Regions from separate parts of the Paenibacillus sp. 7516 genome, predicted to be linked through region 1. Evidence: riboswitches for the same ligand, from Rfam matches in the RefSeq annotation. Region 1 holds a riboswitch; the other holds the start of a gene.

Region 1 (16,507 bases):
AAGTGCTGGTGGCAACATCGCATTTCTGTACTCTGTCTATCGTAACACAGGTTACATGTGAAAAAAAGCACCTTATGGAAAGGTGCCCTAAATTTAAGTAAAAATATTGACATATTCAATCTATTATAATTCCAGCTTTTTTAGACTTATTTATTGATTGTTCAATTAGTCCAAAATGATGATTATGATTCCTGAAGCGCCTGATCCAGATCAGCAATCAGATCGTCGATATCTTCCAGCCCGACTGAGAAGCGCAGCAGCCCATCGGTAATGCCCCGTTCAAGTCTAACCTCTGCAGGCATTGCTGCATGGGACATCATCGCAGGATAGGACAGAATACTCTCCACAGCACCCAGACTGACTGCTACGATTGGCAGTTTCACCCGGTTAAGCACCGCTTTGGCACGGTCACCCGAGCCAACGTCAAATGAGACAACCGCTCCATAACCCGTGGACTGGCGCTCGTGAGCTTCACGACCCGGATGCTCCAGCAGCCCAGGATAGTATACTGCGGTAATATCGCTGCGTCCGCTAAGCCAGGCAGCCAGCTTCGCCGTGCTTTGTTCACTGTGTGCCATACGAGCTCCGAGTGTTTTCATGCCGCGCATCAGAAGCCAGGATTCTTGAGCACCGAGTACGGTACCAAGCCCATTTTGAAGCTGTTTGAGTTGTCTCCCCAGCTCTTCGGTGCGGGCAACGGCAAGTCCGGCAAGTACGTCACTATGTCCACCAAGAAACTTGGTTGCACTATGTACAACAATGTCCACGCCGAGCTCAATCGGGCGCTGATAATATGGCGTCATGAATGTGTTATCGAGAATGGTAATCAGTTCATGTTCCTGTGCCCAGGATGTGACGGCAGCAATATCCGTGATCCGCAGGGTCGGGTTGGAAGGTGTCTCCATATAGACTGCCTTCGTATTCGGCTTAATGGCCGCCCTCACTTCTTCAATATTGGTCATATCCACAAACGTTGTCTCGATTTGCATTCTGCTAAGAATGGACGTGAGCAGGCGGTATGTTCCCCCATACACATCTTCTGTTACGATCATGTGGTCGCCTGCCGAGAACATCAGGAACACACTGGAGATTGCGGCCATTCCTGAAGAGTAGGCGAATCCGCGGGCTCCACCTTCAAGCAATGTGATGTAATCCTCCAACGCTTGACGTGTCGGATTACCCGAACGGCTGTAATCATGCTGTGGTGGATTAAAGATATCAAAATGATGGAATGTGGATGCCTGGTAGATCGGTACGCTGGAGGCTCCCGTTGTTTTATCGACTTCGTCACCAAAATGCAGCAGCTTGGTATCAAACTTCAATTCGGATTGCTTGTTGTTCTGCTCACTCATGATGTACGCCTCCTTCAACCTCACGCTGCGCAGCTTCCAGGGCATTCCCCAAATCCGCAATCAGGTCGTCTGCATGCTCAATTCCTACGGAGAATCGCAGCAAGCGGTCATCGACACCTACGGCGTCGCGTATTTCGAGCGGGATATCTGCATGCGTCTGCACCGCAGGATACGTCATCAACGATTCAACGCCGCCAAGACTCTCGGCAAAGGCAATTAACTTGATGTGGCGCAGCAACGGTTCAACTAAACGGGCATCTTTGACTTTGAAAGAGAAGATGCCTGTGTTTCCTCTAGATTGTTTCTTCTGCACTTCGTATCCCGGGTGATCTGACAAACCTGGGTGATATACTTCCCCCACGGATGGATGTTCCAGCAAATACTTGGCAATGGTAAGTGAATTATACTCATGACGCTCCATACGCAGCGCGAGTGTCTTCATGCCTTTCATCAACTGATAGGAATCACTTGGAGATAGTACTGCACCAATGGAGTTATGCAGGAATGCCATTTCGGCTGACAATTCCTCGCCCTTAGTGATAATCAATCCGGCAAGCACATCGTTGTGTCCACCCAGATATTTGGTTGCGCTATGAACAATGATATCTGCTCCGAGCTCGATAGGACGTTGGAAGAACGGCGTCAGCAGTGTATTGTCCACAATGGTCAACAGGTTATGGCTTTTCGCCCAGGAGCTGACCGCTTCAATATCCGTAATCATCATAAGTGGATTGGTTGGCGTCTCGATAAATACAGCTTTGGTGTTCGGCTGACGAATGTCTTCCATGGCCACCAGATCATTCGTGTCCACGTAGCTTGCCGTTACGCCAAAACGGGACAGGATACGCTCTAGAAGACGATACGTTCCCCCATACAGATCCAACGAGACAATCAAATGATCTCCCTGTCCAAACATGGCGAAGATCGTTTGCAGCGCTGCCATGCCCGAGCTACAGGCAAAACCGGCATCACCTGATTCGAGTGCGGCTGCAGCTTCTTCCAGCACCTTACGCGTTGGATTGGTTGTACGGATGTAGTCAAAGCCTGTGCTCTGCCCGAGCTTCGGATGGCGGAACGCCGTTGATTGATAGATGGGGAAATTCACGGCACCAGTCACCGGTTCATTGACGGATCCGATTTGAGCCAAGCGGCTTTCGATTTTCAACTTATTGTCTTCCATTGCAGTATCCTCCTGTAATCTCGATTAGATTTGCGGGCCAATATCGTAAGGCGTCTCCTGATACACATAGTAATTGAGCCAATTAGAGAATAATAAGTTTGCATGTGCCCGCCAGGTTGCCGGAGGAACACGGGATGGATCGTCATTTGGAAAATAGTTTCTTGGCAGTGCGATATCCAAGCCCTTGGATGCATCGCGGTCATATTCCCATTTCAAGGACAATGGATCATACTCCGCATGCCCTGTCACAAAAATTTGTTTGCCGTCTTTGGTGGCAACCAGGAAAATGCCAGCTTCCTCCGATTCGGCCAAAATTTCGAGGTTATCGTTCTTCTCAATATCCTCGCGCCGAACTTCGGTATGACGGGAATGTGGGACATTGAACACTTCATCAAATCCGCGAAGCAGCTGTACGTGAGATTTGTTGATCGTATGTGGAAATACGCCAAAACACTTCTCTTCCAGCGCTACCTTAGGTACACCGAAATGATGGTACAGACCAGCCTGAGAAGCCCAACAGATGTGCATGGTCGATGTGACGTTGGTTTTGGTCCAATCGAAGATCTCCTGGATTTCCTTCCAATAATTCACGTCTTCGAAATCCATTTGCTCCACAGGGGCACCCGTAATGATCATCCCGTCAAAACGGCGGTGTTCAATCTCATCAAAGGTTTTGTAGAAAAGATTCAGATACTCCTGTGACGTGTTCTTCGATGTGTGGGACTTGGGATGAACCAGAACGATATCGACCTGTATAGGGGTGTTTCCCACCAAACGAAGCAGTTGGGTTTCTGTTGTTTCCTTGGTAGGCATCAGGTTTAATATAGCAATGCGTAGTGGACGAATATCCTGCTGGTAAGCATGTGTCTCGTCCATTACGAAGATGTTCTCACCTGCGAGGACTTCCTTGGCAGGCAGTGCGTCTGGAATTTTAATTGGCATGATGTACAAACTCCTCCTTGTGCATAGATAGATGCAGCCATCAAAGGCTTGATGTGTTTCACATCAAAATCGTTCTAGACTGCCATGAGCTTGTCTATAGGTGGAGAATTGCAAAAAGCGCAACGCTCTAACCTGACAAATTCAAGTTCCATAGCGATAATCAGTGCTGAGAAGTCGGTGCATATAACAAAGACCTTCCTCGGATTCCGAGAAAGGTCATATGTAAATAGATATGCGCCTCTCTCATCTCTCAGTTACAACAGTGCCTCAATGGACACTAAGTCGCTGCAAGAATTAGCACCGTGCGGTATACCGCCGGTTGCCGGGTTTCATCGGGCCAGTCCCTCCACCTACTCTTGATAAGATTTCGCCTTATTCAATTGTGTATTTAGTGTACTTCACCGTCTACTTTAAAACATTAATCCTCTCACGTCAAGCATGTAGTTTTATGTCTGTTCATGTAGGCCGGAACCGTTTGTCTATCGCTGTCATACACTGCTTCATGGCGCGAAATAGACACATTTTTGCGCTTGAAAGCACCATGTACCAGCGGTATACTAAACAAGTGTTGCAAACCCTTATGTGAGAGGTGACATATTCAATGGATGGCGACCCGAGGCCTGACTGTCAGCCGTATTCCGACAAACTGCATAGAGAATTGACATCAGCATGCCGGCAGCGGGACGTTATTTCCGTTTGTTTATAGAGCGAACGCAGTCCTGACTTCCAGGCTCCGCTGCCGACCGGCTGATCTGTTCTTTTTGCGCCCATATTGATGAAAATCCGCCTGTTTGGCGGGTGCAGAAGGAGTGGATGAACGATGAAAATCCGGTTGGTAAACAACGGTGTATTTATCCCGGTGGACGATATTGAGCAGGCACTGACGCCACCAGCTGAGGGATTTTACTGGATCGATGCAGACGTTGATGATCTGGCGGTACTTCAGCCGCTGTTCATGATGCATGATCTGGCTGTAGAGGACTGTTTAAGTGATGAAGAACAGCGTCCGAAGATTGAAATTTATGAGAGCCATTATTTTATTGTCGTAAACAGCATTCGTTTTGATGACGAGGAGATCTTTTTGCGTGCGGTTAACCTGTTTCTAGGGAGACACTATATCATTAGTGTTACGAAGCAGAAGGTCAGCGAACTGCGGACCTTGAAGCCTATTCTGTGGGAACAGGAAGTCAGCACCCCGGATCGTCTCCTGTATTTGTTGGTCGATTTGATTGTGGATAACTACTTTACCGTCGGCGACCGGATCGAAGCGCGCATTGAGAAATTGGAAGAAGATATTTTGATGCACACGAAAAAATCCCATTTGAATGAAATTATCGGGCTGCGCAGTGAGATTCTGTGGCTCAAAAAAGTGCTGGGACCTCAAAAAGAGGTCATCAACACGCTGAATAAAAAAGACTTGCGTCTGATCGATGATCAACTGCAGAAATATTTCAGTGACATCTATGAGAATGCTGTGAAAATATCCGAGACGTTTGAGACTTATCGAGACCTGATGGGAAACTTGCGAGAAGCTTACCAATCCAGTATCGCCAACCGGGCGAACGAAATCATGCGCGTGTTTACCGCCATTACAACGGTGTTCATGCCCCTGACGGTCATTACCGGCATCTATGGGATGAACTTCAATAACATGCCTGAGCTGGACTGGAAGTATGGATATTTTGTAGTCATTGGCCTGATGGTGACCCTCGGCCTGAGCATGTTCTTCATTTTCCGCAAAAAAGATTGGATCTGAACGTATTCATTCAAAAAGACGAAGCGCTCCCCCCAGGGAGAAACAGCTTCGTCTTTTTTCTTTACTCAAAAACTCTCTCGAAACGATATAGGGTGTCTACCCGGCGTTCCGCTCTGTTTCTACATGTCTTCGGAACCGAATGCGGATCATGCGCAATCTCTCGTACACTTGCTCCAGATTGCCGCTAACCGGCTTATCTCCGCCGTATACTCTATGTAATACAGGTTTCAGGAAACTGTCTCCCAGCTCCTCGTATGCACTCCAGACCGCCTCCTGCTCCTGCTCAGGCATGATCGCAAGCTCTGCATCCAGGAGGCTATCCGTATCATAACCTTCCGTATCAAGTGTCTCCAGCAGTTCAATCAGCTCTCTGCGGGATAGTCCGGAGCGGTTCACAATCTCTTCCAGCGTATACCCTTCCTTCATACCCTCAAGCACCTGCTTGCGAGTGGTGAATTTGTCCAGTTCCTGCTTGTATTTCTGTTCTTTTTGCTTGTATAGCCAGCTCTCATATTCATCTTCGGACAATACCGTTTGTACCCAATCAAGTGGAAAAGCCGTAGAACGCTCTACTCCGCTTGTTAGCTCCATCCACTCCTGACCGTATTCATTTGCCTTGCTCTCCCCAATACCTGGTAACTGCATGAGTTCATCCATGGTTTGTGGTACGAATGCACTGATCATGCGCAGCAAACGATTCGTTGCAATAAAGTATGGGGCCTTCCGGTCAGACGCTGCCCTTCTTCTCCGCCATGTGCATAGATCAGCATATAATTCTTCATTGCCGTAGCGTTCACTATAACAATGAAGACGCTGTCCACCATAACTGCGTAATTTCAGATCTTCTGTCTCATGAAACAGTCCCTGAATCAATAGCCGGTAACCTTCACTCATTCGAATCGCCAACTGGTGGCGATAAATATGGAGCAGTTCTTCCCATGAGCTCCCCTCATACCAGATGCTGTCTTCGCGATCTCCTTCCTCATAATGGCTCCACCCGAGATGCCAGGCACCTTCCTCCTCACCAATCCACAGCTGAGCGTGTTCCTCATGTTGACCTGACAATTTGGACAATCGGTTCATGAAAATGACTTCCATCGATTTCCCCTCCTTAATATTGCAGCCTATTCACAGTTAGATGAGCCGCCTCCAGGCAACAAAAAAAGCACCTCTCCTGCAAATTCATTGCAAGAGAGGTGCTTCCTCATTAACCGTAGTATGCTGTTGCTCATATCTTACCACAATGGAAAAATTCGTCAACCACTTGTGATCAATTGAATTATTTGTTCAAAGCCAATTTGGCCAAGGCCAGCGATCCGCACAAACCGGCATTGTCACCAAGGCCTGGTGGAACGACATACTCGTCGATTCCCGAGTGAAGGGCCGGATGCTGAACATATCCATTTAACAACTCCTGCAATTTGCTGCGTACCATAGGGAACAGATGCTCTTGCTTCATGACCCCGCCACCCATCACAATTTTTTCCGGAGTGAGAATCAGTACATAATTCATGAGTGCGTGCGCCAGATAATGTGCCTCAATCTCCCAGGCTTTGTGATCTGCTTGCAGCTCATATGCCGGCTGGTCCCAACGCTTATTGATGGCTGGTCCCGCTGCGAGCCCTTCCAGACAGTCCCCGTGGTATGGACAAAAACCTTCATATGTATCCTCAGGGTGTCTGCGTACAATAATATGTCCCATCTCTGGATGAGATAAACCGTGAACCATTTTGCCGCCTACGACTGCACCGGCACCAATCCCTGTTCCAACAGTGATATACAGACAGCTCTCCAGTCCTTGTGCTGCTCCCCAGGTTGCTTCTCCAAGCGCAGCTCCGTTTACATCCGTATCAAACGTCATCGGCACATCAAAATGTTCCTTGAGTTTGCCAATGATATCATACTGACCCCAATGAGGCTTCGGTGTAGTTGTAATATATCCGTACGTAGGACTTCCTTCAATCGGGTCAATCGGTCCAAAAGAACCCACGCCCAAAGCTTCAATCCCCTTGCCTTCAAAGAAAGCGATAACTTGCGCCATCGTTTCTTCCGGTGTCGTTGTAGGAAAACTTACCCGTTCAAGCACCTCACCATTTTCAGTTCCAATCCCACATACAAATTTGGTTCCCCCAGCTTCAATTGCGCCTAAAATCGTCAAGTTAGTCACACTCCCAAGTTAGTTTAAAGTGAAATTCATTTTTGGATCTGGACGATGATATGTTGTGAATCTACTGTCCGCTCTCCAGCTTATCCAAACGTTTCAATAACGTTTGCCTCCAGCTATCTGATAGCGTTGGAATAGCCAGTAATGCATGCATTCCGGCGGCATCCTTCTTACCCTGATGCATGACCCGGTTGGCCTCAAGAACGGTCATGGATGCAGGGTCAGTGCGGATACGCCTGAACGGAGAGTCAGGAGCGACTTCTCCCTCCTCCAGTACGCGAAAATAGAAGCCGGTAAAGCCGCTTTCCTGAAAATATACAGGCAGCTCTTTGAAATCATACCGGGCAGCGAGTTTGAAGCAGGGTTGTCTTGGCTGGCTAACCTGAACCAAGGCTCCGCCCAGTTCATATACATCACCAATCCGAACTTGATCCTCGGAGCAGCCTTCAACCGTTAAATTCTCACCACAAGCTCCCCAGTCCAGCTTGCGTTCCATCAGCTGTTCCAGCACGGAATACCGACTGTAATCGTATACACAAACAGCCTTATCCGGTCCGCCGTGATTCTCCAGGTCCGCCTGGCCATCTCCTGTCATTCCAGTGAATGACAGGAAAACCGGGCCGGATACGGGAAGTTTGACAATGCCGCTCAGCACTTCACGTTTCTGGCCAGGCAATGGCTGAGGCTGGCCCACATTAATGGCAAGAACAGCTGTATTACGTTCTGCTGACTGTTGATCATGTGCGATTGTCATGTGCTTCATACCTCCCATAACATTAGTACTTTAACGGACTGAGCCGCCAAAAACGAGTGTATTGCTTAACAGCCGCCCTGGTGAAGTCAACATCTTGCCACCTGCATACAACCCCGAGGAAGCTCCGCCATCCAGATTCATGGCCTGCTTGGCACCAAGCTTCTGCATGACTGCCGCCCACTCCTTAATGGTGGCTCCCGACACAGTTGCAAGCATTACTGAACCGTCAGCCATGATGGCGATCCCGCTTCTGGCACCCGAGGCATTCAGAATCTTGGTATCCTTGAATCCTTCGCTGGTTGGGTTCACGGCGACTTTACCGTCTTTCACCAGACGAGGACCAGCACCAACAGCAGTTACTACGTCTTCCCAAGGAATCTCTTTGCCTGATGCGTTGGTATATCTATAGTTCATTTCTACAGTAGAACCCACGGCGAAGCGATCTGCAGTAGATTTCTGATTGCCTGTAAAGACCAATACAGATCCATTCTTCGGAATCGCTACATTGTTATTGGCTACTTTTTTGGTGACAATCCCTTTCTCCATCACAACTGCAGTACCACCCTTGAATCCAACTTTGGGGCCACGCTCCGGAGTATAGAGCATTGATATGCTCGCATTCGCAGAAGGTGTACGGTTAATGAATGTTGCGTACCAGCTGCGTGACTTACCTGCTGAATCGATAACTTTACCTGTAAGACTTACCTGAAGCGAATCCATAATTGCTGTTCCATCTTCCTTGAAACCTATCGTTGTTCCGTATCGTCCAATATGTATCACTTTTCCATTTGCTATTAACATGCCATAAGGATCTGGTGCTCCATTATACGCTTCAAAAAATGCCCCATTAATGGCTGCTTGAGCACCGTATGATTTTACAATGGAAGGCAATGTAGCCGTTTGTCCTACCTGTTTCTTGGCTAATCCTACAGTCACCGGTGTTCCTTTGGGAATGCTTACCGTTTGTACGGTGAAATTTCGTCCTGCTGCTTTTACTTTCTGTACTTTGGTGCTAATTGCCGCTTTTGCATCAGCTGTTTGCGGAGCGCTTACTGCGCCTGATAGTAATACCGGCAAAGCCAGGACGAGGGCCATAGCCCCTGTCCACCACTTTCTACCGGCACGTTTTGTCTGCATGTTGCTCACCCTATTGCCACTCCCATCCAAGAGCCCAGGCTCTTCATCTCAAGTTGTTCGAACTTGTCCATCACCGTATCCGGATCAAGACGCAATTCACATACATCCAGTGTGCAGGCTACCGGAACAGCGCAGTGAATCTCTGCCAGTTTACGGGACAGATGCAGCATGTCGAGATCATTCTCGATTTTTTTTCGTACCGATGGTGTGAGTTTATCCAGATTATCCAGAATACCCTCAATGGTGCCATATTCCTGCACGAGTTTTAGAGCTGTTTTCTCACCGATTCCACGTACTCCAGGGTAATTGTCACTTGCATCCCCCATCAGACCCTTCATATCAATGACTTGGCGAGGGGTCAATTGCTTCTCTGCCATGAGAGATTCAGGCGTATACACCATGTAGTTGCCGTGGCCTTTTTTCATAATAATAATGCTTGTCCGGTCATTGATCAGCTGCAGCATATCATGGTCACCGGTCAGCACCATCACGTTCATATCCGTCTGCTCCGTATAATACTTGGCCAGTGTACCGATGCAGTCATCGGCTTCATACCCCTCTGCTCCAATGTTCGGAATACCCAGGCTGTCCATGACTTCACGAATCAATGCAAACTGGGGAATCAGATCATTCGGCGCTTCAGGACGATTGCCTTTGTATGCCGCGTACTCTTCACCGCGAAACGTCTTGCCACCCATATCCCAGCAGCATACCACATGACTTGGTCCGAAAGTCTGAACCGCATCCCAGAAATAACGGATAAATCCGTATACCGCGTTGGTTGGCAAGCCTGCCTTTGTCCGTCTGATATATCCGCTTGCAGATGTCGCATAAAATGCACGGAACAACACCGCCATACCGTCTACCAGCAACAAAGTAGGTTCATTACGTTGATTCACTTGATTTTGTTCTCTCCTATCTGTATATAGCAAATAAAATATCGAAACTACTTCAATCATTATAGCATAGTTCCGTCAAGCATCGTTCAGCCAAAAAAGCCCTGAATGTTGAATATTTCAAGGCTGCTAATCGGCTTCATTTATGAATGGACAGACACGTCACTCAGCCTGTTTCTAAGCGTTGTTCCATTGCTGTTCATACGTCTCTTCCTTGAATCCTACGGTCACCTGTTCCCCATCTGTCACGATTGGACGTTTGATCAGGCGGCCATTGGAGGCAAGCAGACGAATCTGTTCTTCAGCAGACATGCCAGGCAGCTTGTCCTTCAACTGCTGCTCCTTGTACACTTCTCCACTTGTATTGAAAAACTTTTTCACTTCAAGTCCGCTCTTCTGAATGAGCTCGGTTAATTCTACCTCAGACGGGGGTGTGTCGAAAATCGGGATTAACTCCAGCTCATGGCCTTGAGCTTCAAGCCATTTTACCGCTTTGCGGCAAGTTCCACATTTCGCATACTGGTATACTTTCAGTTTACTCATTACAATGTCCTCCTAAGTGCTCCGGTATTGATTTATCGCTTTCCTTGGTTGCTTCGTAAATCCAAAAGTCACTCTAAATCAATACCATCGCCATACGTTTAAAACGATTTAAAACAACATGGAACAAGGACTGCCTGCTCCTCGGATCACAGCAGCATCCATAATAGGGTTCACAAATAGTGTTTCGATCCCCCTACAACTCTTCCCTTGGCTTCGCCTCGGTATCTAAACGTTTCTCCAGCGCAGCCATATCTGAAGGAAGAGGTGCATGGAACGTCATGCGTTCCTGTGTAAGTGGATGAACAAACGACAGCTCGTAGGCATGCAATGCCTGGCGATCGATCCACGAGTCCCGTTCTTCCCGCATGGCAGCCGTCTGTTCGTCAATCTCATCCTCAGTTAGTGTCTTGTACATTCGATCCCCGATCAACGGACATCCGACAGACGTCATATGTACACGAATCTGATGAGTTCTACCACTCTCCAGCTTCAGGCTGACCGCACTAGCAGTCCCTCCGTTCCACCGGGTTACCGTGCTGTACAACGTTCTTGCTGCGTAGCCGTCAGGTGTGACAATACGGCGATGAGGCTCCTCCGGATCACGGTCAATAGCGCCATCAACGGACCCCTGTTCAGGAGCAGGACACCCATGCACAAACGCAATGTATTTTTTATCTACGGTTCCTGCGATCATTTGTTCAGACACATGCTGATGCACATATGGATTTTTGGCAATAGCCAGCACCCCGGAAGTCTCCTGATCCAGACGATGAATGGGTCTAAACCGGAAAAGCTCTCCCTTGGATTTCCAGTAATGAACAACACCATTCGCCAACGTTCCTGTATAGTGTCCATGTGTCGGATGCACAATTACGCCGGCATCCTTGTTAACAATAAGCAAATGCTCATCTTCATACAAAATGGAAAAAGGTATGGATTCCGGCAAAATGTCATCCGATTCCTCCTGTTCCATCCGAATCTCCACGATATCACCAGCCGATACCTTCACGCTGATATACACGCGTTCTCCATTTAACATAATTCCCTGCTCCGTGAGCTTCAGCCTGGACAAGAGTTTGCGCGATACCTGCAGCCGCCGCTGAAGCACGGTTTTCAGCAGCCAGCCATCTTCATGTTCGGGAACGGTGTAGACAATCGGCGAATAATAGCCGCTCATTCTTTGCGGCGGAACACTTTTTTGCTCCGTACATATTCAATATCCGACACCTGCTGTCTGGCATTGGCGGTCCGTGCTATAACGAAGAAATAATCAGACAGACGATTCAAGTAACGGCGTACCGAAGGATTAATATCCGTATGCTGTCCCAATGTTACCGTGCGGCGCTCTGCACGGCGGCATACCGTACGGCACACATGAAGCGCTGAAGACAGCGGGCTGCCTCCCGGGATAATGAATCGTTCCACTTTCGGGTTCTCCGCATCATACTGATCAATCCATTGTTCAAGCCGGGTGACCATGTCATCCCGTACTTTGTATTTGGTTTCGCTGATTTTCACAAACGCCAGATCCGACCCGCAATCAAACAATTCTTGCTGAACCTCCAGCAAATGTTCGCGCAAATCCTCGAATTTCCCCTCTGTATCATCGATCAAACTGATTGCCTGGCCGACAAAACAATTCAGCTCGTCTATGGTACCGTAAGCTTCAACGCGATCGTCATCTTTGATCACCCGTCCTCCGATGACCGAAGTTTGCCCTTCATCACCTGTTCGTGTATAGATACCCATTTGCAATCCCTCCAAATGTTTAATTTCATTCACATGGCAAAACATCGGTTAATTCTTAATATGCCTGCCCTTCTAATCTCAACTTAACCAGTATACTTGACCACTGCTTGATACGGAAATGCATTTTTTTCAGAAACCGCTTGTACCCTTTGCGCGTATATATGAATTGGCGTGCTCTGCCCGAGTATACGTCAAATTCAGGTAAATCAAAAGTAGAGGAGACGATTATGCAAAACTGGATAACCGATTTCATGGAACAATACGGCTACATAGGCATCGCACTCATTATTGCGCTTGAAAACGTATTTCCCCCCATTCCTTCGGAGATTATTTTGCCTTTTGGCGGATTTATGACGACGTACACCAGCCTCACTCTTCCAGGTGTTATCATTGCGGCTACCATCGGTTCTGTGCTGGGTGCAGTGATTCTCTATGGGATCGGATTGCTGATTGATGTGGAGCGTCTGGAGAAAATTGTAGATCGCTGGGGACATATTCTGCGAATCAAAAAAGAAGATATCCACCGTGTTGATGCATGGTTTGACAAATATGGAATGTGGACTGTACTATTCTGCCGCATGGTGCCACTTGTTCGCAGTCTCATCTCCATTCCTGCAGGCATGTCCAATATGAAATTCGGTTTATTCGTCCTCTTCACTACCATCGGGACACTCGCCTGGAACATTATTTTGGTCTCGGTTGGGGCCGCGCTTGGCGCTTCTTGGGAAAATATTTTGCACTTTATGGACGTCTATTCACTGGTGGTATATGCGCTCCTCGCCATTATCGTGGTAGGATGCGTAATATGGTGGATCAGACGTATGAAAAAAAGCAAATAGAAATCGCGTCTCACGCAACTGAATTGTAATCAAACATTTCTCAATATAAATAAGCCTCCGTACCACAGTTTGTGGTTATGGAGGCTTTTTTCACCTGGGATCTTGACCTATTATCTCAGGTATCGTGGTACCGTACTTCTCGCTTCTTCAAATCAATGGCTAGTCCCGATACCACCATATACATGCGTTCCGAGTGAGACTGCAGTGCACGATTCACCGATGCCATCCTTGCGGCAAAAATACGCTCCTCTTCCGAAGGATACAGGGAACCCTGCATTTCATTGGTAATGACCAGCAGCTTGCCCTGATAAGATAGTAAGGCATCAAGCAGCTGTTGTGTATGTACGCGTTGTTGATCAAGATCATCCGTTGCTCTAAATCCGGCAGCCATCCACGAAGTCAGACTGTCCACAATGACAATTCGCTGATCAGCCAGAAACAGATTCGATTCCCGATTGATCTGATGAATGACTTCCGTCAGGTGATGGCCATTTCCGGCTGAAATGGCTCGATAATGAGCGGATGGCAGTTCCGGAATCACCGGATCATGATCGCCTGTGGATAAATAGATTCCTTCCCGGCTGATTTGAGCCGCATAACCTAGGGCAAACCTGGTTTTACCACTCCCTATCCCGCCAGTGACCGTAATCAGCAATCCGCTCCCCTCCTTCAGTTACCATACTTATACGCTATTCTGTCAGCGCCTTCAGCACTTTTTTGGATTCTTCAACATTGGCAGCCGATAGCGGAATGGTAGCAAACAGATTTTGGGCGGCATATTCCACATCCTTGAACATCTGCATATCTTCGAGTGGGATGCCATAGAGATGGGTTTCTTGTTTCATATCGGTGCCATTGTCTCCCTGGCCATCTTCAACTAACACTCCGCCCTCAAATACACCACGCTCATACTTCTCAGGATCAAATGTATCATCCAGCGGAATATTGGAACCATTGCTTCCGTATTGTTTCATATCTGCCTCTGGCAGAATAAAAATATCATGACTGCCTGCTGCGTATTCTACCATAATTTTCTGTACATCATACATGGCGCTTGTAATGACTTCCACTTTAGGTTCCTCACCCAGTTTTTGCTGCAGATTGGCCTGTAACTGTTCTCCGATTACGGATGGATTACCTTGATTATCAATGATAAAAATGGTAAATCCGTCTTTGCCACCACATCCAGCGAGCAGAAAAATCAATGATACGAGTGCGGTTAGCCCCCAAAATCTCTTCATTCCAGTTCCCCCTTTAGTCTCCTTAGTACAATATATCACAATTGTTCCACGCACAAAAATAGCCCTTACAAATAAGAGATTCTTATTCCCACCAAAAAAAGAAGACCCCTAAAGGTCTCCTTTAACATTCATATGGGTAACGTTTTCGTAACTATCAATTTATCTCCCTTTAATCGGGTTAGCTTTCATATATTCATTGATCTTCAGATCTAATAAACTGCTGATTTCAATCACAATTTCTGAAGTAAAGGATTTCTCCTCCATAAAAATCTGTTCCATCTTGCGGCGAAGCAGGTGGATCTCATCTTCCAAGGAAATGTCATGCAAAGATTCGTGATCTGGTCTCACCGACCATCGGTCGCCTTGATCGCCTTCAGCCAGGTAATGCCCACGATTAGTCGGTAAATCATATTCTACACAAAACAATGCTAACCCCTCCTTGGAAAATTAGTTTCCAAATATATGAAAAACATATTTCAAATTGAAATTATATCACAATATTTTGTAAATGAAAGTTATTTTTTTCTAAGTTGCAAAATGTCCACATTTCCGAAAACACCCTACTTCTTATTAACCCTCTTTTTGCAGTTTGTAAACAAAATTACCGATTCGTTCCAAAGCTTCATTCAATTGGGTCACTGAAGTGGCATAAGAACAGCGCAAGAAGCCCTCTCCCTGTGGGCCAAACACGTTACCTGGAACAGCTGCTACTTTATTTTCGGTCAGGAGACGTTCGGCAAAAAGATCAGAGTTCAGGCCCGTATTTTGAATACTCGGGAATGCATAGAAGGCTCCCTGAGGCTCATGGCAATCCAGGCCGATGTCACGGAATCCCTGTACGATAAGACGTCTGCGCTGATTGTAGGATTCGACCATGCGGTCTTTCTCTCCCAGCCCATTCGTTAGTGCCTCAAGCGCCGCGACCTGTCCCATCGCTGGAGCACACATTACGGTATACTGGTGGATCTTCAACATGGCGGCAATAAGTTCCGGATGACCGCACATATAACCAATCCGCCAACCCGTCATGGCAAAAGCTTTGGAGAAGCCGCTCACAAGAATCGTCCGCTCCTTCATATCCGGGATTGAAGCGAAGCTGACATGTTTTTGAGTATACGTCAGTTCTGCATAAATTTCGTCAGCAATGACGATCAGATCATGCTTTTTGATGACTTCTGCGATGGGCAGCCAGTCTTCGTACGTCATAATCGCACCGGTCGGATTGCTTGGATAACACAAAATCACCACTTTGGACTTCGGTGTGATGGATGCTTCGAGTGACTCTGCAGTCAATTTGAATTGGTCTTTGGCATACGTTTCGACACCCACAGGAACTCCTCCGCCAATTGAAGCAATTGGTGAATAGGCTACATACGAAGGCTCCGGAATGAGAATCTCATCTCCTGGCACAATTAATGCACGCAGAGCAAGGTCAATCGCCTCACTGCCGCCAACCGTAACGATAATTTCATCCTTGGGATCGTACTTCGTATCAAATTGAGTATCCAAATAATGACTGATGGCTTCTCTCAATTTGGGCATCCCCGCGTTGGATGTATAACTTGTCATACCCCTCTCGAGGGAGTATACGCAAGCTTCACGCATATGCCAAGGCGTAACAAAGTCAGGCTCTCCGACACCGAGCGTAATTATATCCTTGTTGTCACCAACCAGGTCGAAAAACTTCCGAATCCCGGATGGGGGTATCTGCTGAACCAGAGGTGCCAGATACGAGGTCATCTTCTTGTTGTTCCCTGTTGTCTGTTCATTCACTATCATGACACATCTTCCTTTACGGCGAGATCATGAGACGGTTATCTTCCTGATGGTCTTCAAAAATGATCCCGTCCTGTTTATATTTTTTAAGAATAAAATTGGTTTTGGTCGAAAGCACAGAATCAATTGGAGACAGCTTCTCCGATACAAAGTTAGCGACTTCACGCAGGTTGCCACC
Region 2 (16,507 bases), on a different contig from region 1:
CTTTGAAGTAATCTTCTTTAACCAAACCCGGGTAGCTACCGCCGAGCCACGTAAAATATTTGGCTAAGGCCTGATCCTGGGTCAGCCCGTCCGGATTCGATGTGATATCCTGCGTATACTGCAGATTTCCTTCTGCATCCTTTTCATAGGTTTCCCCTTCTTTCCCCATAAAGTAGAGCAGGGCTCCTTCATCACTATAGAAATGATCCATCCAGCGGATCGTGGCTTCAGGATTCTCGTTTTTGTCCGTAATCGCAAAGGCGCCCACATGCACCATAGGCACTTTCACATGGGAATACAACTGTTCGCCGTCAGGGCCTTCGAGGGCTCCAAGACCGATGAAATTCTTTTGCCCCATCACTGTCTCCGGATTAGGCACCGTTGTGGCACCAAGCGTTCCTGCCTGACCTTTTGCATTCAGGGCTCCGCCATCCAGTGTAAATATCTCGGGATCCAGCAGTCCTTCCTGATGCAGCTTGTTCACATATTGCAGCACTTCCTTGTACTGAGGCAATGTTTTGGTGAAGCGAAGCTCACCTGTGCCGGGTTCCACATCAACCAACTTGTGTCCAAGTCCACGGTTACCAAGGCCCCATGCTCCTTTGACATGATCAATAATGCCCGTAATGCCTGTTGCGCTAAAAGGAATCTCATCGTTTTTGCCGTTACCATTGAGATCCGTCGTTTTGACGGCTTTCAGATATTCATAAAAGCTCTCGGTTGAATCCGGTTCTTCCATGTTCAGCTGCTCCAACCAATCTTCATTAATCCACAGCGGTGCACCAATCAGCATGGATAATAGTGCCGGATCATAGAAGGACGGCATGGAATAGATGTTTCCATCCGGCATCGTCAGTCCTTTACGAATATCGGGGTACTGTTCCATTAACCTTTTAAAATTTGGGGCATACTGTTCAATCAGATCATTGAGTGGAAGAAACACACCCTGGGCACCATAGCGGGTCAATTCATCCGAAGTCACACGAGCCGAATAAAATACATCCGGGTAATCTCCACCTGCCAGAGCCAGGTTCCTCTTCTCGGTCAGAGTCTCAAAGGGAACCAGATTGAAGTTTACTTTGACGTTCGACATCTCACTATACGTTTTCCAGATCAGCGTTTCTTCAAATTTGCTTCCATTGGTGGTCGATTTTCCTGTAAAAAAATCCAATTCAATCGGTTCCTTCACGACCGGCATGCCAGTAGCATTCAGATTGGCCTGACTGTCCTGACCCTGTTCTGACGGCGTCTCTCCTGAACCGCAACCAGCCATTATTCCCGCTGTAATTACAATGGATAAGGTCAAGCTGCCCCACTTTTTAAACAACATCCATATGCACTCCTTTATAAAAAATGAATTATGATTTACCCTTTAACTGCACCAATCATGATTCCTTTAATGAAGTACTTTTGCAAGAACGGATACAGAATCAGCATAGGCAGGTTCGTAATGATTACAGCGGCATATTTGATGGCTTCAGCATCCATCATACTTCTGGCCAGGGAGTCGTCACTGATATCCACCATCTCTTGCATCTGTCCCTGAACCAGAATTTCGCGTAAAAACAACTGCAGCGGATACTTGTCCCGGTCTGACAAATAGATTAAGGCATTAAAATAACTGTTCCAGTGCCCCACCGCGTAAAAGAGAACCATTACGGCCAATACCGGGCCGGATAAGGGCAGAACAATTCGCAGCAGCACCTTCATGTTCGAACAACCATCCATAAAAGCAGCTTCCTGAATTTCCTTCGGGATAGAATTCTGGAAGAATGTCTTCATAATCAACATGTTCCATACAGACAATGCCGACGGAATAATCATGACCCAGAAGGTGTCAAGCATCCCAAGATCCTTGATGAGCAGATAGGTTGGAATCATCCCGCCACTGAAAAACATCGTAAACACAACCAGAATGGTAAAAACCGTTCTGCCTCTAAAATCGGGTCTGGATAACGGGTATGCTGCCGCAATGGTCATCACCAGATTAAGCATGGTTCCCGCAACCGTGTATAACAAGGTGTTTCCATAGCCCTTCATCAGTTCGCTATTCGCAAACAGACGTTCATAACCAACCAACGAGAGGTTTTTGGGCCACAACCAGACTTCCCCGCGCATCACATTTTCCGGATTACTGATCGACGCAATCCCCACAAAAAACACGGGATACAATACCACTACAGATACCAGCGCCAGAGCTGCATAGATCATCCATTCGACTGCCCGGTCACCACGACTTTGTGCCATCCCCTCACCTCCCTTACCATAGACTGCTCGAGCTGACTTTGCGGGCAATCCGGTTAACGGTCAGCAGCAATATAAAATTGATAACCGAGTTGAACAGGCCCACAGCTGCAGAGTAACTGTACTGCGCACCCAAAATACCGCTGCGGTATACATTGGTTGCAATAACGTCCGATGCTTCCATATTCAACGCATTCTGCATCAGGAATACTTTCTCAAACCCCACACCCATAATGGACCCTACATTAAGAATTAAAAGCACGACCATGGTTGGAGCAATCCCCGGAATGTTCACATGCCAGATGCGTTGAAGCCTGGTGGCTCCATCCACCTTGGCTGCATCATGCAGCTGTGGATCTACTCCGGCAAGCGCGGCCAAATAGATGATCGAGCTCCATCCCATCGTCTGCCATATACCTGACCACACAAATATACTCTTGAACCAACCCGGCTCCGTCATGAACGAAATGGCTTCTCCACCCAGAGCGGTAATTGCCAAATTAACTAATCCACTGACAGGAGACAGGAACATCATAATCATACCGACCATAACGACCGTTGATAAAAAATGAGGCATGTAGGTCACTGTCTGCACGAATTTTCTGTACTTCCCGGATCTGACTTCATGGATCATTAACGCAAGTAAAATGGGAATAGGGAAGCCAACAATTAATTCGTACAGACCAATGCCAAGCGTATTTTTCATGATTCGCCAAAAATAAAAGCTGTCAAAGAACCGTTCAAAATGTTTGAATCCTACCCATGGACTTCCGGTAATGCCTTTGTTGGCGATAAAGTCCTTAAACGCAATCTGCACACCATACATGGGTACATAATGAAAAACAACAAAGTAGATGATGACAGGCGAAAATAACAGATACAAATCCCAATTTCTACGAAACGAACGAAAACGGGATTTCTTCGCACGGCTTCCACTCACTCGACTCCCGTGTGCCTGCTCGTTAACGGATGTCGTCTGTTCCAAAATCAGCAATCCCCCCTTTTTTGCCTGCCTTATTACGACGGGCTTGGCTGCACTTCGAATGTTACAGCCCTTCGGCGCGATTGGGTATAAACCGTTTTTGAGATTCTGGTCTATCCTTGCGAAATTTACATAATTCGTGATTATTCCTGAAAAAACAGCCATTTTCGCAAAAAAGGTATAGCTCCTTTTTACAGTGCGTTCATATTTTACTCCCTGCGTTTTAACAGTTCACGCGTAGAATGGGCCAGATAATCTTGTTCTCTCTAGAAGAATGAAAATGAGGGGTTGTCTTATGAACTGGATCATGAATAAAAAACGAACCCTGTTTTTCAAAATATTTGTCAGCTTTTTGGCGATTATATCGCTGTTCTGCCTATTCTATATTCTGATTTATTATGTATTCAAAACGAGCCTTCAGGAGGAAATCGTTCAGAACAGTCATAACGAAACAAAGAACACAGCGGAACGCTTCTCCAATCACATGGAGCAAATTCAGATCATGCTGTTCCATGTGTACAACAATCAGGATCTGGTTGCCTTCAATCGACAGCTCCAGAGAGTGGGCTTTCAACAGGCGGACTACCTAAAGGCAAAAAATGTAATGAAGGATATTCGGGGATATGTGTATAATTCGTTGTTTTTGCTGGAAGATATTATCGTCCATTTTCCCAATGAACGCTTGTCGCTCGGTAAATCAGGAAGTGGCAGCTCGGACTACATGTTCAATACATCCTACCAAAGCGACATCTATTCATTGGAACATTGGAATACACTCAGCTCGGAGCCCAGTACGTTCCTGATTTTGCCAGCTGCCTCCTTTCAAATGAAGGCAGGTTCTCCCGAGAGCAGACTTTTGCTGCCGTATACGTTCAAAAACCCTGGCTCTGCTTATCAAATCATTGCCATGATTGATATACGGAAAGCCGTACAATCCTTTTTCGGTACCACGGACGGACATACTTTGACCATTACAGATCAACAGAGCAACATCCTGTACCACTCAGGTTCCACTTCAGCAGAAGCAAGGATGCCTGTTTTTCAAGAAGGGGAGACAACACACAAGCAGAATGGGAGATATTATTTCAAAGCGGAGGCTGCTGATGGGCTTATCTATATCACATCACTGGCAGATACACGTATTACAGACCAGCTGCAGCGATTGACCGGTTATATGATTCTTATCTTTGTTTTTTCCCTTTTGGCAGCAACTCTGGTATCCCTTTATCTAAGCCGACGTCTGCATACCCCGGTCAAGGATATGTTATCCTCGCTGCTAGACCGTACATCACTAAATGATGTCGGTGAATTCAGGCAGGGAGAGAGTCACATTCTGGAATATGATCTCATTCAGAGCAGAATTGGGGAGCTAAAAAAAGAAAAAGATACAATTGTTGCCAAACTTAATCGCCAGAACGCCATTCTAACCAACTACTCCTATATGAACCAGTTGAAGAACATCAATACGGATCTTAGTGAGTGGAACGATTTTCTGGCAGATGGAGGAAGTTATCAGATAGTGTATTACGATATTCGTTTCCGAATATCAGAGAAAGGCACTATGCCTCTTGACCGGGAACGGGCGGTTCGTCACTTGCTGGATTACATTCATCTGCAAACGAAAGAGAAATTCCATGCCAATCACACGTTCCAAATGGAGAAAAACGAGATTGTCTCTGTATTGAAGGAAGCTCCAGCCTCCCAGCTTCAAACGCTGTTAGAACAGCTTAAAGCAAGCCTTGATGAGGAAAAACATTATTATGTCGTGACTATCTGTACCCTTCCAGCTACGGATCAACCGACTAAATTCAGTGAAACCTATCAGCAATTACGGGACCTGGCTTCAGAAGCTCGCTTGCTGGACGAAACCCAACTAATCAGCGAGGCACGTCCCCTGCCCGATTTGGATCAGCCTTTGGTAAAGCGGAGACGTGACTTCGATCAGGCACTGCACACACTGGAAGAAGAAGCCTGCATGGAATGGATTCATCAATCGCTCGTCTATTACGGCAAAAAGGATGCTAGCGTGGTGCAATTCAGACAATTGGCTCTCTCTATAATGAGTTATATCGTTGAAATCATGGATCAGCAGCTGTCTTATAAAGCCTCTGGAGTACCAATGCGTGAATGGGAAGATATGCTTCAGGATTGTCATACGCGGGAAGATTATGAGACTGTTTTCAAGCACATCGTTAACTCTGTTTTGACCATCATGCGTGACAGCAGACTTCCTGCACCCGAAGAACCTGCCATCGCCATGTTTTACGAAATCATCAACTCTCATTATATGGAGGATATTTCACTCGAATATCTGTCCGAGAAACTGAATTTGTCAACGACGTATCTGTCTGTGTATATCAAAGATAAAACCGGCATCAACTTCAGCGAGCATTTGCAAAAAATTCGCATGCGCAAAGCCTGCGAATTGCTGGCTACGACGAACTGGACCATCAACGAAATCAGTGTCCGCGTCGGGTACCAGAATATCACTTCGTTTAATCGCCTTTTCAAAAAGACAAATGGCATCTCGCCTGGTGCCTACCGAAAACAACATTTTATGGAAGTCCACCAACAGCGGAAACATGTGGACTGATGTTTTCTGAGCAGTGAGCAGGACTAGACCTCCTGCCACGACAAAAAGACCTCTATCACGTAATTAGTTAGACTATTACGTGATAGAGGTCTTGATTCATAATTTGTAGCAGATGTCTTAGACATTTAAAGTCTTAACAATCCTTATCCGGTACTCCAGCTTCTTCACGCGTACGGAAAGAAGAACCGCAGCCGCATGTCGCAACCGCATTCGGGTTATGGATGGTGAAGCCGCCGGACATACCGGACTCTTCAAAATCAATTTCAAGACCATTCAGATATTTCAGGTTTTCTTTCTCGACTACAACCTTCATATCGTGAATATCCATATAAATATCCTCATCGGATTCTTTATCATCAAAGCCCATGGCGTACGAAAATCCGGTACAACCTCCCGGTGCGACGCCCAGACGCAGGAACATGTCAGGTGTCTCTTGCTGTGAAAGCATCTCTTTCAATCGCTCGGCAGCTGTTTCGCTGATGCTAATCATGCCAGGTCACTCTCCTTTTCGTTAACTCTCTTTAAATTATACTCCACCCCGTCAAGAGGCTCAAGCCATGTTTATCCCTATTCTGTGTCTGTCCTGGCTCCTTTTTCTTGCCAGTGTATTGAACCCCCGGGACACGAGGTTTATAATGGATAGGTGATCGCTCTGAAATGTCAATATTTTGTCATGACTTATTCAAATGATGATCATATATGGAGTTGTAATTTTTTTCACATTTCGAGACTGCCACGCAGTCCCCAATGCATATAGAGTCATCAGACTCACTTTTAGATTTTACAACCATTCGGCCAAAAACTTAAAGAAAAATTCAGCTTTACACATGCAGCATATGCTGCACCGGGTAATGGAGGGTTAGTCCTCTAAAGAGGCGGCAGATGACCGCATCTTTTTTATGTAGTTCTGTAAACAAGACCTACATTTAACTCAAATCCGGTTAAGAACAGGAGGAAACCAAATGTCTACATTGGTAACACCATTCACAGACAATAGAATGGCGGAAATCGTTGAGAAAGTGCAGAACGGCGTAAGGCTGAGCGTAGAAGACGGCGTCTATCTGTATCAAACGGATGATTTGCTGACTCTCGGCCAACTGGCCAATGAGGCCAACCTGCGCAAGAACGGCAAGAAAGTGTATTTTATTGAAAACATGAGTCTTTACTTCACTAACGTTTGCGAAGCACACTGCGCTTTTTGTAACTTCCGCAAAGACCAGGGCGAAGAAGGTTCCTACACGTTGTCGGGAGAGGAAATGATCGAGTACGTAGAGCAGCATATTCACCCGGGCGTACGTGAGTTCCATATTGTAGGCGGACATAATAACCATGTGCCTTTTCAATATTATGTCGATTCCCTGCGTGCTTTAAACGAAAAATATCCGAATGTAACATTGAAAGCTTATACGGCAGCAGAGATTGATTTCTTCACTCGCATCAGCGGACTCAGCATTAAGGAAGTACTGCAGGAGCTGCAAAAAGCAGGCCTGAAATCACTGACAGGCGGCGGAGCAGAAATTCTGTCCGATGAATACCGCAAAAAAATGCGTGTCGACAAAGCAAACGTGGATCGCTACCTTGAGGTACACCGTACCGCTCATAATTTGGGCATGCGTACGCATACTACAATGCTGTATGGATCGATTGAATCTTACGAGGATCGCGTTAACCACATGGCACAAATTCGCGAACTGCAGGATGAAACCAACGGTTTTATGGTATTTATTCCACTCTCCATGCAGCCTAAGAGCAAAAATGCCAGCATTATGCGCCGTAACTCGGCGTACGAGGATCTTAAAACCATTGCGATTAGCCGCCTCATGCTGGATAACATTGACCACATTAAAGCATACTTCATCAATATCGGTCCACAGCTGGCTCAAGTCGCTCTTGGATTCGGTGCTTCGGATGCACACGGCACCATCGTTCGCGAACGGATTAGTCATGCCGCAGGAGCCTTAACGCCTGAAGGTCTCACCCGCAAAGAGCTCATATGGCTGATTAAGGGCGCTGGTCGCATTCCTGTTGAACGCGATACCTTCTACAACGAAATTCAAGTATACGAATAAACCTGCTGCATCGTCTCGATAGCCTCTTTCATCCATAACAGGAGAACGACCATTCGAATCGATGCATCAAGTGGGTATAATACCTCTAATTTTAGACTCCACAATTTTCGATATAATAATTACAATAAAACATAAGGAGCAGCTATGTGAAAGCATAGCTGCTCCACAGGTTACAGCCCCGATCATACGGGACTGATGCAGAAAGGAAGCCGAGTCATGAAAAATTTCGTCATTCTCGGGGGCGGCTATGGCGGCCTCACGATCATCAAGGAACTTCTGGAAGGCAAAATTCCGTCAGATACACAAATTGTGCTGGTGGACCGGAGCCCCTTTCAGGGATTGAAGACCGAATATTACGCACTCGCAGCAGGCACCGTATCCGACTATGACCTGCGCATCCAATTTCCAGTCCATGAGAAAGTCACTTACCGTTATGGAGAGGTCACTTCGATTGATCTGGAACAGCGTCAGATTGAATTTGAAGGCCAGGATCCTTTGGAGTATGACAAGCTTGTCATCGGACTTGGCTGTACAGATCGATTCCACAATACTCCGGGAGCTGAAGAATACAGCTGTACCATTCAAAGTTTTAGCAAAACGCGGGAAACCTACCTCCGTCTGAACGAAGTTAAAGCTTACGGACACGTGCATATTGTTGGTGGTGGCTTGAGCGGTGTCGAGATGGCTGCCGAACTGAGAGAGAGCAGACCCGATCTCAACATTAGTATTCTGGACCGAGGTGAACGCGTATTATCGGCATTCCCGCAGCGATTGTCCGCTTACGTGCATGAGTGGTTTAACGAACATCAGGTAGAGACACGCGGACATGTCGCCATCTCTCGTCTTGAAGGGAACGCGATCTATAACCGGGATGAAGAAATTCTGACGGATGCTGTAGTATGGACAGCTGGCATTCAGCCCGTTAAAGTTGTGCAGGATCTCGACGTTACAAAGGACCCTCAGGGCCGGGTTGTACTGAATGAGTATTATCAAATTCCTGAATACACAGATGTTTATGTAGTCGGTGACTGTGCCAGTGTACCTTATGCACCAAGCGGTCAGGCTGCAGAAGTACAGGGTGAACAGATCGCTCATATTCAGCATGCCCTCTGGAAAGGCGAAAAGCCCAACCCGCAGCCGCTCAAGCTCCGTGGCACGCTAGGTGCACTCGGCAAGAAGGCTGGGTTTGGGCTGATGGGCAAAACGTCCATGATGGGACGTGTACCTCGTATCTTGAAAAGCGGCGTGCTCTGGATGTCCAAGCGTCATCTCGGTTAGTCGAGATCGAGCTCATTCCAGGCATCGGCTTCGGCAATTTTAGCCAGAATGGCGTTATATAAATCTTCCACTTTGTCCGTGATGACAACTTCACCATTGACCAGTGCAAAAGGAGTCATATAACATTGGCCACAATTGCTGAGGCAGCCGTATTCTATCACATCATAGTCTGGATTCTCTTCGAGTTGCTCCATGACTTCATCTGTGCCAAAATGCATATTGTTGGCACAAAATTCAATAATCGGTCTCATGTAGGTTCACCTGCTTTGTTTGACCATTTTAATTTACGGCCAATTGTAATATAATATATAGAGGAAAGGAGTTGAAAAATATGAGCGAAAACGCACAAAGCACCATGTATGATGAGGTATCTGACGTGCTTGACAAACTTCGTCCGTTCCTGCAACGCGATGGCGGTGACGTGGAACTGGTCGACGTGGAGGACGGCATCGTTAAGCTGAAACTGGTCGGTGCCTGCGGCAGCTGCCCAAGCTCCACCATTACCTTAAAAGCCGGGATTGAACGCGCCCTTCTTGAAGAAGTTGACGGTGTCGAAGAAGTCGTACAAGTATTCTAATCAATCCTTCACGAAATAAACCTCAAGAGCCTTTCGCTTCAATTGAAGCGGAGGGCTCTTTTTTTGTGCGTTTCCTCTATTGTCCCTCTTCACGCTGGATGGTTGGACGTATGGGATCGAGCCCGCCCGAAACATCCATAATGTTGCCTGTAATAAAATCGGAGTGATCCAAGCACAAATACGTAATCACCCGTGCAATATCTTCACCGCTCCCAGGACGTCCTCTCGGCGTCTCCTGATCGGTTATGCCAGCTAATTCATCAATGGTTTTTTCCTTATTGGCCCCCCGGATATCACCGGGACACACCATATTCACCGTAATGCCGTAAGGAGCCTCCTCCACAGCAAGCGTCTTTGTAAAGGATACCAGACCTACCTTCGCAGCAGCGTAAACTGCACGATGCGGCCAGGATCGCGCCTCTCCCGCATGGCTGAAACCAAAATGAATGATTCGGCCCCACTTTTTGCGTCGCATCTCCGGAAGCACGCGTTGATCCAGAAGCATGGGTCCAAGCAGGTTCCCTTGTACCAACATCTGAGTCTCGGCCTCCGTATAGTCTGCAAACAATCGGCGTTCGCGAACGAAAGGTCCTGCATTATTCACCAGTATATCAATACTGCCCAGCTTGACTTCAACCTGTTCTACCAACATGGCGATGTCTTCCGTTTTGGAAATGTCTGCTTGAATGGCAATGCACTGTACACCTTTTGCAGTGATCTGGGCCTGAAGTGCTTCAGCTTCGATACGGCTGTGCACATAATTCAAAGCAATATGGCATCCCTGATCTGCCAGACGGAGGGCCGTCATTTTTCCAAGACCTTTGGCACTTCCCGTTATGAGGGCAATCTTCCCCTTCACGTCCATCCCCCTCTTCAAAGAGCAGTCACTCATCCAGTATAAAAGATTTATCAGCCCCTCACAACTTGCATCTCCCTTTATCTAATAAATCCCTTTTAATCCAAAAATACCTTGATAGAAAACCGTATCATATGTTAATGTCGATTAGGCTAAAGAATCAACATTAAAGGTTTGATTAAAATACATAACGTTTGAAAGGGTCCCGAAATGAAGAACAGCAACCAAGGTTTTATCACCTTCCTACTGGTATTATTGCTCATGTTTCCTTTAACACATCTCTTTGCTTCGTCAGTCTTCGCTGCAAGCGAAACTACCCCATCTCCTTATGAATATGAATGGATTGATGGACCTGCTTCCGTCTCCTTGGATGATAAGGCAACTCTTCAACTATCCAAGGATCATTCTTTTTTGGACAAAGCCAACACTCAACGTTCTATGCTAAACAGTGGTTCCAAACCTAATGGCAACGAAATTGGGAGTCTATACAGCACCAGTGAGCATGGATCATGGTATGTGGGGTTTGAGTACGTCAAAACAGGGCATATCCATGATAACGACCAGAACTTAGATGCTGAAGAATTGTTAAGCAGTTATATCCGAGGCACAGAAGAAGAAAATAGGGAACTCGCTCCTGAAGATAAAATATCTATTACGGGGTGGGAAATTGAACCAACATATGACCCTACCAAGCGTCAATTGGTTTACTCCATTGGTTTCAAGGACGCTAATGAGCAAGCTATGGTCAACTACAATGTAAAGTTTCTGACACGTGAAGGGTACATTACGGCCATTCTCGTTACAGATCAGCCTAGTTTTGAACAAAATCGCCAGGCATTCGAAGATGTGGTTCTGAATCAGCTTAGCGTTAATCCAGGGAACACCTATGAAGATTATGATGAATCAACGGATAAAACATCTACCGTGGGACTCAAAAGCATACTGGTAGGCGGGATCGGTTACACTGCCGGGCAAAAATTCAGTATTTTGCTTTTATTCAAAAAAGGGTGGTACGTTATTCTTCCTATCTTGGTTATCCTATTCTGTTGGCTGAAATTCAGACGGAGGAAGCAAGGGACAGATGATGATACATTATCCCCTAATGAAAAGGCCTATCTGCAAGAAGCAGATGAACAGCAGTATGCCGATCAGAATGAATTGTCCTACTATAATCGGAAATCGGTGCACACATCTCCTGAAAATAAACAATAAGGATCATTTGCGTACACCAATCAATCCAAGAACAAAAAAACCGAGTAACTCTCAGGCAGAGAGGCTCGGTTTTTTCGTATATCACTCAACTCAAATGGATTGGATGGATTGGCAATTTAGAATGCAGGTTCAACTGCACCTTGATAACGTTCCTTGATGAAGGTTTTAACTGCTTCGGAATTCAGGGCAGCAGCCAGCTTCTTAATCGCATCAGCATCCTTGTTGTCTTCACGGGCAACGAGAATGTTGGCGTAAGGATTGCCTTGCAGATCCTCGATAAGCAAAGAATCCTTCTCCGGATTGAGGTTAGCTTCAAGCGCATAGTTGGCATTAATGAATACCAGATCGGCTTCATCCAGTTGACGAGGCATCATGGCTGCATCAAGCTCAATAATATCCAGGTTTTTCGGATTAGCTGTAATATCCTGAATGGTGGATGCAATGTCAGTATTGTCTTTCAGCGTAATAATTCCTTCTTTTGCAAGCAGCAGAAGTGCACGACCACCGTTTGATGGGTCATTTGGAATGGCTACTTTCGCACCGTCTTGGAGTTCATCCAAGGATTTGATCTTTTTGGAGTATCCAGCAAAAGGCTCAACATGAACAGGGGTTACCGTAACGAGATTAAAACCACGTTCTTTGTTTTCTGTGTCCAGGTAAGGCTGATGTTGGAAAAAGTTTGCATCCAATTGTTTATCGGCAAGCTGTTGATTCGGCTGAACATAGTCGTTGAATGTTACAACCTGCAACCGAATGCCTTGAGCTTCCAGCTCAGGTTTGATGCTCTCCAGAATTTCAGCATGTGGTGTCGGTGAAGCTCCCACTTTCAGTTCCACCGTACGCGGTGCGCCTGCCTCATTATCTGCGCCGCTGTCGGAATCCTTGTTGTTTCCGCATGCTGCCAGTACCGCAATCAACATTAAGCTTAGCAGTGCAAAAGACCATTTTTTCATGTGTAAAACCCCTTCTCCAATAATTTTTTTGTTGCATCTTTGCATTCATTCGCTATTGAATGGATGCAGTATGCTATATATGTGTTATTTCCGGGTGAAAAGTTTAACCAGTTGATCGCCAAACATTTGCAGAACTTGTACGAGAATAACCATAAATGCAACAGAAATAATCATAATTTCATATTGGTATCTGAAGTACCCATAGTTAATTGCAAGCGTTCCGAGTCCACCGCCGCCAACCATGCCCGCCATGGCTGTGTACGATACCAGCGTTACAATTGTGATTGTAATTCCCGCGAGCAGACCAGGCAGTGCCTCAGGAAGCAGTACACGTCTTACAATTTGTCCGGTGGATGCTCCCATGGCCTGAGCCGCCTCGATGACGCCACGGTCTACTTCACGAAGCGTTGTCTCAACCAACCTTGCGAAGTAGGGAGCGGCCGCGATCACGAGGGGCGGTATGACGCCAAGTACCCCAGTAGCTGTACCCACCAGTGAACGTGTAAACGGAATGAGGGCAACTATCAGAATGATAAATGGGACTGATCTCAGTATATTCACAATAATGGATAACACGGTGTAGATCGTACGTGACTGGATGGAAGCCGATCTTGCTGTCATGAATAGCAGCACACCCAGCGGCAACCCGATAATGATGGTGAACAAACCGGATGCTCCGAGAATTTGCAATGTTTCAATGGAGGCCTTGCCGATCTCTTCCCAGCGTACAGTTGAAAAATCCATATTAACGAACCACCTCCACATCAAGCCCTTGCTCTTTCAATTCCTGCACAGTCCGGCTGATCGCATCCGCATCGCCTTCAAACCGCACGGTCAACTGGCCATATGGAATCTGTTTGATCCTTGAGATCGTTCCTTGCAGAATGGCGAAGTCCACTCCGGTCTGACGAACGGTTCTCGACAGAATGGCTTCATACGTCTTCTCGCCCAAAAACGAAATTTTGACCAATTGTGATCGGCCATCCTGCTGTACTGTTCCTCCCGCATGTGCCAATGCTGCCTCTTCCAAGAGAAGCTCAGACTCGTGATCACGCTGCATGAAGTCACGTGTGATGGCATGCTGTGGTTTAAGGAAGACATCTGTTACAGGGCCTTGCTCCACAATCCCCCCCTGATGAATGACAGCAACTTGATCACAAATGCTCTGAATAACATGCATTTCATGCGTGATCAAAACAATCGTGAGATTGTATTTCTGATTAATGTCCAGCAGCAGCTTCAGAATCGAAGCTGTCGTCTGCGGATCAAGGGCAGATGTTGCTTCGTCACACAGCAGAACGGCAGGATCACTGGCAAGTGCCCGGGCGATACCCACTCTTTGTTTCTGTCCACCTGACAGCTGTGCCGGATATTTGCTGCTATGATGCTCCAATCCAACGAGAGTCAGCATCTCCTTCACCTTGCGGTCAATATCAGCTTTAGGTGTATTCACGAGCTTTAGTGGAAAAGCTACATTGTCATAAACTGTAGCCGAGGATAACAGATTAAAGTGCTGAAATATCATGCCAATCTTGCGTCGCTGCTTCTGCAGCTCTGTCTTATGGAGACCGGTTAGGTTGACTCCATCTACCCATACCTCACCAGATGTTGGTCTTTCGAGCAGGTTGATACAACGGATCAATGTACTTTTCCCTGCACCGGAGTGTCCAATCACTCCGAATATTTCACCTTTACCGATCATTAGATCCAAATCGGCTAGGGCTGTCGTTTGTTTTGAACCTCTGCCATACGTCTTGGTTAATCCTTTTAATTCGATCAATATGACTTCTCCTTCCCACCGCCTACATGTATCTTTACCCGAATGAAAGGAAAACTCCCCTCTGACATATAAAAAAGAGCCCTTTTGCAGAAACAAAAAGGGCTCTTCACGCGAAAGAATATACCTTCTCATCTGCCAAAATCGTGCTGTGCACCATTTTGTAGGAATTAGCACCTAACATCTATAAAGTATGACTGGTTGTCATGTCATTATAAATCGGTTGCCGGGCTTCATCGGGCCTGTCCCTCCGCCGCTCTCGATAAGAAATATTAAATTTATAAGTTCAGTGGTAAAATGTAAATGGTATGCATGTTAATGTCATGTATGCTTAAGTAGAACTCAGTATAATCCAAGTATTCCGCTTTGTCAAAGGTAAATATTACACAATCATTTTGCGAGTTCTGACATGCCCTGCTTGTGCCACATTTTGTTGATGTAACCATAAGATGCTTTTAGCGTTTCGCAAACCATATCCACGCCCTGACGCAATTCTTCCAGGTGCTGATCCAGATCTTCAAGCGTCACTTTCCCCTGCAACGTTTGATGAAGCTGCCACAGGTCATCCTGCATCTCGGAATTCATGTAGTGAATTTCCATATTCCGTCGTTTGCGCAGTTTGCTCATCGGTTCCCGATATGCATCCTTAATTTTGATTAATTCAACAGCAAGATCATTATGCATTTTCGAATAGCCAAACTGTCTCATCACGGTAAAATACGAAAAATGGGATTTCACCTTGGATGTATTCAGATTAAAAATTTCATTTAATACCGTGCCTGTCTTATCTAGAATGGCAAAACAACGAATGAACCCATCCTTGTAGAAGTACACGTATCGGGCATACTCGGCCTTCTCCTCAATGGTCATATCATCGGTGGAGCCAGCCCTGACCTTCTGGCGAAAGTGGGAAGCAGCGAAGCAGGCCTGCTCCAGCTCATCCAGCGAGGAAATCAATCCCTGCGTCCATACGTACAGTTTGCGATAATCGTGAGTCGGGTCCCGATTCATATCCAGCTGTCGTTGTAACAGACCGAGTGTCTCCACCATGGACTCGATCGCTTCTTCCAACACGCCCTCATTCTGGCGCGGCAATTCACCCAGCAACGTTCGCAGCATATACAGCCTCCTCTTTCCACTCTGCTGATCAATAAGATGATTTATAATATTAAACCTAATCGGAATCAGAGTAAACGTGTGGTCGCTGCTTACATTAGGGTGCCCTGCCCCGCCTGACATCAAACAAAGCCCACCTGCCCAATGATGTGCATTATTGGATGGCGGACTTTGCATTTGGAAACCATGAATGACTGAACATCTAAATAATGATTAGAAACGATCAGCTGGCCGATGAAGCTTGTACACCAGGAAACTCATATAAGTTAGTATTCCGAACAATATGGCGATATCAAGCATGTGAGCCAGAGCCACGAACATGTACACTTCCGGACGGCTGATGGTAAGCATCATGCCAAAACCGATCAGGACTTGAAGCAGAATGAGCACCACAGATATGACGCCCAACGCCCGAAGTTCCGTGTTATCCGGATGTTTGCGATATGCATAATGCCCCAGGATCGCAATTACAATAACAAGCGAAGCAGCGGCTACACGGTGAGCAAACGCTACGGCCACGCCACCAGACAGTTCAGGTATAATCTGTCCGTTACAGAGCGGGAAGCCCGAGCAGCCCCCAGCTGAGTCGGTATGACTTACAAAGGCCCCTGTGTATACCACAAGATACGTGTAGATGGTTGAGAACCAGACCAGGTTGCGGAAGCTTTTGCTGACCCGCGGGTATTTGTTCAACCTTTCAAGACCACCATGACGAGCCTCCTGCCTAATACCGAGAGCCATCATCAGGGAACTGGCAAAGGCAATCAGGGCAAAACCGAAGTGCAGCGCCATGACCGCCGATGATTGGGAGAAGACGACGGCAAAAGCCCCCATAATCCCCTGGATAATA

Evidence for each region. Region 1 has a riboswitch for S-adenosylmethionine ahead of metA (homoserine O-acetyltransferase MetA). Riboswitches for the same ligand answer to the same signal wherever they lie in the genome.
Region 2: it holds a riboswitch for S-adenosylmethionine, as region 1 does, so the genes downstream of both, CHI14_RS24540 (methionine ABC transporter ATP-binding protein) here and metA (homoserine O-acetyltransferase MetA) in region 1, are expected to answer to the same signal.

The regions. Positions count from the first base shown of each region.
Region 1 covers NZ_NPBI01000009.1:193,278-209,784, forward strand. Annotated here, with positions in the region: gene CHI14_RS09985 (trans-sulfuration enzyme family protein) at 183-1,352, opposite strand; gene CHI14_RS09990 (PLP-dependent transferase) at 1,345-2,532, opposite strand; gene metA (homoserine O-acetyltransferase MetA) at 2,557-3,474, opposite strand; SAM riboswitch class I at 3,715-3,840, opposite strand; gene CHI14_RS29955 (hypothetical protein) at 4,102-4,245, opposite strand; gene corA (magnesium/cobalt transporter CorA) at 4,295-5,230, shown strand; gene CHI14_RS10005 (HRDC domain-containing protein) at 5,327-6,328, opposite strand; gene CHI14_RS10010 (ROK family protein) at 6,510-7,388, opposite strand; gene CHI14_RS10015 (MOSC domain-containing protein) at 7,459-8,148, opposite strand; gene CHI14_RS10020 (phosphodiester glycosidase family protein) at 8,179-9,285, opposite strand; gene CHI14_RS10025 (5'-3' exonuclease) at 9,291-10,184, opposite strand; gene CHI14_RS10030 (arsenate reductase family protein) at 10,359-10,724, opposite strand; gene CHI14_RS10035 (RluA family pseudouridine synthase) at 10,918-11,901, opposite strand; gene CHI14_RS10040 (cob(I)yrinic acid a,c-diamide adenosyltransferase) at 11,898-12,473, opposite strand; gene CHI14_RS10045 (DedA family protein) at 12,701-13,312, shown strand; gene CHI14_RS10050 (bifunctional adenosylcobinamide kinase/adenosylcobinamide-phosphate guanylyltransferase) at 13,428-13,967, opposite strand; gene CHI14_RS10055 (type 2 periplasmic-binding domain-containing protein) at 14,002-14,553, opposite strand; gene CHI14_RS10060 (aspartyl-phosphate phosphatase Spo0E family protein) at 14,713-14,901, opposite strand; gene CHI14_RS10065 (aminotransferase class I/II-fold pyridoxal phosphate-dependent enzyme) at 15,124-16,332, opposite strand; gene CHI14_RS10070 (Lrp/AsnC family transcriptional regulator) at 16,346-16,507, opposite strand, start outside.
Region 2 covers NZ_NPBI01000033.1:137,179-153,685, forward strand. Annotated here, with positions in the region: gene CHI14_RS24475 (extracellular solute-binding protein) at 1-1,330, opposite strand, end outside; gene CHI14_RS24480 (carbohydrate ABC transporter permease) at 1,366-2,247, opposite strand; gene CHI14_RS24485 (ABC transporter permease) at 2,261-3,184, opposite strand; gene CHI14_RS24490 (helix-turn-helix domain-containing protein) at 3,534-5,819, shown strand; gene CHI14_RS24495 (HesB/IscA family protein) at 5,953-6,309, opposite strand; gene mqnE (aminofutalosine synthase MqnE) at 6,782-7,888, shown strand; gene CHI14_RS24505 (NAD(P)/FAD-dependent oxidoreductase) at 8,105-9,166, shown strand; gene CHI14_RS24510 (YuzB family protein) at 9,163-9,417, opposite strand; gene CHI14_RS24515 (NifU family protein) at 9,498-9,743, shown strand; gene CHI14_RS24520 (SDR family oxidoreductase) at 9,820-10,602, opposite strand; gene CHI14_RS24525 (DUF2167 domain-containing protein) at 10,810-11,811, shown strand; gene CHI14_RS24530 (MetQ/NlpA family ABC transporter substrate-binding protein) at 11,928-12,764, opposite strand; gene CHI14_RS24535 (methionine ABC transporter permease) at 12,849-13,508, opposite strand; gene CHI14_RS24540 (methionine ABC transporter ATP-binding protein) at 13,510-14,544, opposite strand; SAM riboswitch class I at 14,670-14,810, opposite strand; gene CHI14_RS24545 (Cthe_2314 family HEPN domain-containing protein) at 14,932-15,660, opposite strand; gene CHI14_RS24550 (COX15/CtaA family protein) at 15,871-16,507, opposite strand, start outside.